2 regions of the Bacillus sp. Pc3 genome follow, and region 1 is predicted to be linked to the other one. Evidence: a T-box and tRNA genes for the amino acid it is inferred to sense, from the RefSeq annotation. Region 1 holds a T-box; the other holds one or more tRNA genes.

Region 1 (3,387 bases):
ATTGCCGTGGATACGATTGGATATACCATTCCGGTCAGAAAGAGCCGCCTGATTCCGAGACAGGAGCAGCTTGTTTATGAAATGGTAAAGGATGTAGAACCGGAATCGTTTCAATTTGAGCCGGCGCAATTGGAGTCTTCAAAGGAATATCACATTTTGTCATTGGCGCCGGAGCATGTCAGAGGGCTGACGAGAAAAGAGCGGCAGATCAAGCAGCTGATGTTTATGGCGCTCGACCAGCTGAAAGGGTTGAAAAACCGTGCGGAAATTGTGTATTGGTACACGGAATGGAATCCGCATATGTACGAGCAGATCAAACGGATGAGCTTTGAAGAGATTTGGGACATGCTTTACAATGAAACAATTGAAGGCTGGTCAGATAAACATCTTGCGTTCTGTGAAAATTTGATTAAAGGGCAGCCGTTTTTCGAAAAGCTTTGGGAAATGGAGCAGGAATCAAAAGTGAACTAAAAAAGAGGCGGGGATTCTCCCGCCTCTTTTCTTTATCTTCTTTTTCGTCCGAGACCCATGGCGTTTTCCATTTTCTTCACCATTTTGCCGGCCGTTTTGTTTGCGCGCGCCGCTCCTTCGTCGAGAATGCGGTCAAGTTCGTCGCTCTCAATTAATTCACGGTAGCGCTCTTGGATCGGTGTCAATGCGCCGATAACGACTTCGGCTAAATCGCTTTTGAATTCACCGTACCCTTTGCCTTCATATTTAGCTTCTAATTCTTCAATTGATGTGTTTCCTAAAATAGAATAGATCGTCAAAAGATTAGAAACGCCCGGTTTGTTTTCTTTATCATACTTTACAATGCCTTCAGAATCAGTCACGGCGCTCTTGATTTTCTTCTCGAGCTGCTTCGGTTCATCAAGCAGCGTGATGAATGCCTTTTGGTTCGGATCTGATTTGCTCATTTTTTTGAGCGGATCAGCCAGTGACATGATGCGCGCGCCTGATTCAGGAATTTTCACCTCAGGAATCGTGAAGATGTCATTGTATTTTTTATTAAAGCGTTCCGCCAGGTTGCGGGTCAGTTCAAGATGCTGTTTTTGGTCTTCCCCGACCGGAACAAGGTCCGTTCCGTACAGTAAAATATCGCCGGCCATCAGCGGCGGATAGGTTAACAGTCCGGACACGACGGCTTCTTTGCCCTTTGACTTATCCTTAAATTGCGTCATCCGCTCAAGCTCGCCGATATATGCGACGCATTGGAGCATCCACCCCGCCTGGGCATGAGCGGGAACCTCCGACTGGATAAAGAGGGTCGCTTTCTCGGGATCAAGTCCGACGGCCAGGTAAAGAGCCGCGAGATTGCGGATGTTCTTCCGCAGCTCAAGCCGATCCTGCGGAACCGTAATCGCATGCTGATCGACAATACAGAAGTAGCCGTTGTAGTCATGCTGCAAATCAACAAATTGCTTCATTGCGCCGATGTAGTTGCCGAGGGTAACGGAACCGCTCGGCTGAATGCCAGAAAAAATCGTTTTCTTCATAGTTTTTACCTCATTTCTTAAAACATAATAAAAAAAGCCCATTCTTCCCGTAGAAAAAAGGGACGAATGAACCGTGGTGCCACCCTGATTATTCCATTACAATGGAATCGCTCGAGACGTTGGTAACGGAGGCTGCTCCGGCTGGGCCTACTAACGTTCGGTCAGCTGCTCAGAAGTCCATTCCACATCGCCCGTTACCTGCTCCCAGCACCGCAGACTCTCTTCAAACGGATGAAAATGTGTACTACTCTTCATCATCGCAATCACAACAAATGTATTTGATTGATCTATTATAAATCAATTATAGCCAAATGTCATCAGAGGAATACAAGCTTATTTCCAGTTTGCTTAAGGGCTGGAAATCCTCAAAAAGAACTGAAAATGCTTAAATGATAACGTATATCAACATTTCGTATAACGAATATTATATGTAAAAAGCAATATGAACTGGAAATTGCAATAAAAAAATTTAGTTAGGTCATGCTTTAAACTATAGAAGTGTATCACCTTTTTGACAGAAAAACTGACCAAATTTAAATATTTTAAATTGAGAAAATAGTATTGCAATAAATTATTCATTTCATTATAATGAACTTGTTCACTCTATTGTTACAGCTTCTTTACATAAAATAATCAGAAAAGACGGAACACAATTAAAGTTTAGAAAAATATTAAGTTATTTTGTCTGATATTTCTGAGTATTTAGTAGTAAAGGCTGAAAAATTTGATTAGGGGGTTAGTGCATGAAAAAGCGTTGGTCTATTGTAGGTTTGATGCTTATCTTCTCGCTTGTATTAAGTGCGTGCGGCGGATTCAGCGGCGGATCAGGCGGCGGTAAAAAAGACACCAAAGGACAGACTTCACTTAATATCAATATTAAAACCGAGCCGTTCTCACTGCATCCTGGTTTAGCGAATGATTCCGTTTCAGGAGGCGTAATCCGCCAGACTTTTGAAGGATTGACACGCGTAAACTCCAAAGGTGAGCCTGAAGAAGGAATGGCATCTAAAATTGAAACAAGCAAAGACGGAAAGACCTATACATTTACGATTCGTGACGGTGCGAAATGGTCTAACGGCGACCCTGTGACGGCGCAGGATTTTGAATATGCGTGGAAATGGGCGCTTGACCCGAACAACGAATCACAATACGCTTATCAGCTCTACTATATCAAAGGCGCTGAAGCTGCCAATACAGGAAAAGGCAAGATTGATGATGTAGGCGTAAAAGCCGTAAATGACAAAACATTAAAGGTTGAACTGAATAACCCGACACCTTATTTCACGCAATTAACTTCATTCTATACGTATATGCCGATCAACAAGAAAATCGCGGAAAAACATAAAAACTGGAACACAAACGCGGGCGAAAATTATGTGTCAAACGGCCCGTTCAAAATGACGGCCTGGAAACACAGCGGTTCCATCACGCTCGAAAAGAACGATCAATATTGGGATAAAGACGCTGTGAAATTGAAGAAAATCAACATGGTGATGATTAACAATAACAACACCGAACTGAAAAAATTCCAGGCCGGTGAGCTTGACTGGGCAGGAATGCCGCTCGGCCAGCTTCCGACTGAATCTCTGCCGACATTGAAAAAAGACGGATCTCTTCACGTTGAACCGATCGCAGGCGTGTATTGGTACAAATTCAACACAGAAGCGAAACCGCTGAACAATGTCAACATCCGTAAAGCCCTTGCTTATGCGATCGACCGCTCGTCCATCGTGAAAAATGTAACGCAGGGCGAACAGATCCCGGCCATGGCTGCGGTGCCGCCGTCAATGAAGGGATTCAAGGATAACACAAAAGGTTATTTCAAAGACAATGACGTCAAATCAGCTAAAGAATTCTTAAATAAAGGACTGAAGGAATTAGGCGTCAAGAA
Region 2 (3,387 bases), 240 kb from region 1:
TCCGGTTCACTGAACGTGCCAAATGTCGACAGCCATGCAAGCAGCATCGCACCTTTTTTGGTTTTAACTTTTTTACTGATCAAATGGACGAATCCTTTTATCCCGCCGGTCAGCTTTATAATCCCTACAAGGCCGGCATATGAATATAGAAACACAATGATTCTAATATTATTGGTGACGACAATGTTGCTGATTACATATTGAACCATATGTTCAATCCCGCCAAGCAAGCTGGGATGCAAAAGATAGCTTCCGACCAGCAAACCGACAAACAGACCGGACTGCACTTGCTTTGTAATGATTGAAATAGGAATGACCAGAATAAATGGGATAAGACAAGCCCAAGTCCCTTCCATAAAAAACACCTCTTTCAAAGAACTTCTTGTTAGTATCTTTGAAAAAAGCGGATTTATACAATCAGCAGGTATCATGTTTTCACAAGCTTTGGAGGATATTTTCATGCAACAAAAAAGGCTTCTACATATTGTAGAAGCCTTTGTATACCGGTGGCCGGGGTCGAACCGGCACTCCAGAAGGAACACGATTTTGAGTCGTGCGCGTCTGCCAATTCCGCCACACCGGCATGTAATGCGTCGTGTTCAACCGACGTATATAAATATAACATGTATTTCATAAAACGTCAACGGTTTTAGCAAAGTTTTTTAAATGGTAATGCAGTATATGCGATACAAGCAAGAAACTTATATTGATAGTCATTACGTTTTTATTATATAAAAAAAGTGATCTGCAATATGCAAATCACTCTCATATATGTTTTATAATGTGAAAACTGATGACCAATTTAACATAGTTCGTTCAAAGTTAAATTGGTGCCGAGGGCCGGACTTGAACCGGCACGGTAGTCACCTACCGCAGGATTTTAAGTCCTGTGTGTCTGCCAATTCCACCACCCCGGCAATAGAAAGGCGACACCCGGATTCGAACCGGGGATAAAGGTTTTGCAGACCTCTGCCTTACCACTTGGCTATGCCGCCGTAATTTGGAGCGGAAGACGGGATTCGAACCCGCGACCCCCACCTTGGCAAGGTGATGTTCTACCACTGAACTACTTCCGCAACATGTAAAAGAACTTAATACATCTTATGCTGTTGTTTTTAAAAAAATGCAACTGGGCTAGCTGGATTCGAACCAACGCATGACGGAGTCAAAGTCCGTTGCCTTACCGCTTGGCTATAGCCCAATGATAAAATGGGGCGATTGATGGGAATCGAACCCACGAGTGCCAGAGCCACAATCTGGTGCGTTAACCACTTCGCCACAACCGCCATAATCTGAAGATGAATAAATAAAATAGTGGCAGGGGCAGTAGGAATCGAACCCACACCGGAGGTTTTGGAGACCTCTGTTCTACCGTTAAACTATGCCCCTATTTATAAAATGGTGGAGGGGGGCAGATTCGAACTGCCGAACCCTGAGGGAGCGGATTTACAGTCCGCCGCGTTTAGCCACTTCGCTACCCCTCCATCATTTAGAGTGCCGGCCAGAGGACTTGAACCCCCAACCTACTGATTACAAGTCAGTTGCTCTACCAATTGAGCTAGACCGGCAAATGGTGGCTCGGGACGGAATCGAACCGCCGACACACGGATTTTCAGTCCGTTGCTCTACCAACTGAGCTACCGAGCCTTTTTATAAATGGCGGTCCGGACGGGACTCGAACCCGCGACCTCCTGCGTGACAGGCAGGCATTCTAACCAACTGAACTACCGGACCATTTTTTTGGTTGCGGGGGCAGGATTTGAACCTGCGACCTTCGGGTTATGAGCCCGACGAGCTACCGAACTGCTCCACCCCGCGATGATAATGGTGGAGGATGACGGGCTCGAACCGCCGACCCTCTGCTTGTAAGGCAGATGCTCTCCCAGCTGAGCTAATCCTCCATCATATAAGTGACCCGTACGGGATTCGAACCCGTGTTACCGCCGTGAAAGGGCGGTGTCTTAACCGCTTGACCAACGGGCCCTGGTATTTTTTCGTTTGTTATGTATTGATAATTAGTGGCGGAGAGCAAGGGATTCGAACCCTTGAGACGGGGTTACCGCCTACACGATTTCCAATCGTGCTCCTTCGGCCACTCGGACAGCTCTCCATAAATGGCTCCGCAGGTAGGATTCGAACCTACGACCGATCGGTTAACAGCCGATAGCTCTACCACTGAGCTACTGCGGAATGAAGTCTGCCTGGCGATGTCCTACTCTCACAGGGGGAAACCCCCGACTACCATCGGCGCTGAAGAGCTTAACTTCCGTGTTCGGCATGGGAACGGGTGTGACCTCTTCGCCATCATCACCAGACATTTTAGTGACATGTATTATTATACTATGTATTTCAGAAAAAGCAAGAGTTTTTTTAAAAAAATTCTCTCAAAACTAGATAACAGTAAGCATACATTCAAATTGGTTAAGTCCTCGATCGATTAGTATCTGTCAGCTCCATGTGTCGCCACACTTCCACCTCAGACCTATCAACCTGATCATCTTTCAGGGATCTTACTTCCTTGCGGAATGGGAAATCTCATCTTGAGGGGGGCTTCATGCTTAGATGCTTTCAGCACTTATCCCGTCCGCACATAGCTACCCAGCGATGCCCTTGGCAGAACAACTGGTACACCAGCGGTGCGTCCATCCCGGTCCTCTCGTACTAAGGACAGCTCCTCTCAAATTTCCTGCGCCCGCGACGGATAGGGACCGAACTGTCTCACGACGTTCTGAACCCAGCTCGCGTACCGCTTTAATGGGCGAACAGCCCAACCCTTGGGACCGACTACAGCCCCAGGATGCGATGAGCCGACATCGAGGTGCCAAACCTCCCCGTCGATGTGGACTCTTGGGGGAGATAAGCCTGTTATCCCCGGGGTAGCTTTTATCCGTTGAGCGATGGCCCTTCCATGCGGAACCACCGGATCACTAAGCCCGACTTTCGTCCCTGCTCGACTTGTAGGTCTCGCAGTCAAGCTCCCTTGTGCCTTTACACTCTGCGAATGATTTCCAACCATTCTGAGGGAACCTTTGGGCGCCTCCGTTACCTTTTAGGAGGCGACCGCCCCAGTCAAACTGCCCACCTGACACTGTCTCCCCGCCCGATAAGGGCGGCGGGTTAGAAGGTCAATACAGCCAGGGTAGTATCCCACCGATGCCTCCACCGAAGCTGGCGCTCCGGTTTCCAAGGCTCCTACCTATCCTGTACAAGCTGTACCAACATTCAATATCAGGCTGCAGTAAAGCTCCACGGGGTCTTTCCGTCCTGTCGCGGGTAACCTGCATCTTCACAGGTACTATAATTTCACCGAGTCTCTCGTTGAGACAGTGCCCAGATCGTTGCGCCTTTCGTGCGGGTCGGAACTTACCCGACAAGGAATTTCGCTAC

Evidence for each region. A T-box is a leader RNA that pairs with one kind of tRNA and senses whether it is charged. The one in region 1 lies ahead of trpS (tryptophan--tRNA ligase), so its partner is inferred to be a tRNA-Trp.
Region 2: it encodes a tRNA-Trp, which carries the amino acid that the T-box ahead of trpS (tryptophan--tRNA ligase) is inferred to sense. The anticodon was not compared.

What each region holds. Positions count from the first base shown of each region.
Region 1 covers NZ_CP010406.1:962,316-965,702, reverse strand. The annotation lists gene SB24_RS04165 (YjbA family protein) at 1-471, shown strand, start outside; gene trpS (tryptophan--tRNA ligase) at 504-1,496, opposite strand; T-box leader at 1,552-1,763, opposite strand; gene SB24_RS04155 (peptide ABC transporter substrate-binding protein) at 2,240-3,387, shown strand, end outside.
Region 2 covers NZ_CP010406.1:1,205,912-1,209,298, forward strand. The annotation lists gene SB24_RS05395 (Na+/H+ antiporter NhaC family protein) at 1-356, opposite strand, end outside; tRNA gene SB24_RS05400 (tRNA-Leu) at 502-583, opposite strand; tRNA gene SB24_RS05405 (tRNA-Leu) at 829-917, opposite strand; tRNA gene SB24_RS05410 (tRNA-Cys) at 925-995, opposite strand; tRNA gene SB24_RS05415 (tRNA-Gly) at 1,002-1,076, opposite strand; tRNA gene SB24_RS05420 (tRNA-Gln) at 1,130-1,201, opposite strand; tRNA gene SB24_RS05425 (tRNA-His) at 1,211-1,286, opposite strand; tRNA gene SB24_RS05430 (tRNA-Trp) at 1,316-1,389, opposite strand; tRNA gene SB24_RS05435 (tRNA-Tyr) at 1,400-1,484, opposite strand; tRNA gene SB24_RS05440 (tRNA-Thr) at 1,496-1,568, opposite strand; tRNA gene SB24_RS05445 (tRNA-Phe) at 1,572-1,647, opposite strand; tRNA gene SB24_RS05450 (tRNA-Asp) at 1,658-1,734, opposite strand; tRNA gene SB24_RS05455 (tRNA-Met) at 1,742-1,818, opposite strand; tRNA gene SB24_RS05460 (tRNA-Val) at 1,826-1,901, opposite strand; tRNA gene SB24_RS05465 (tRNA-Glu) at 1,912-1,983, opposite strand; tRNA gene SB24_RS05470 (tRNA-Ser) at 2,020-2,110, opposite strand; tRNA gene SB24_RS05475 (tRNA-Asn) at 2,116-2,190, opposite strand; rRNA gene rrf (5S ribosomal RNA) at 2,200-2,315, opposite strand; rRNA gene SB24_RS05485 (23S ribosomal RNA) at 2,418-3,387, opposite strand, start outside.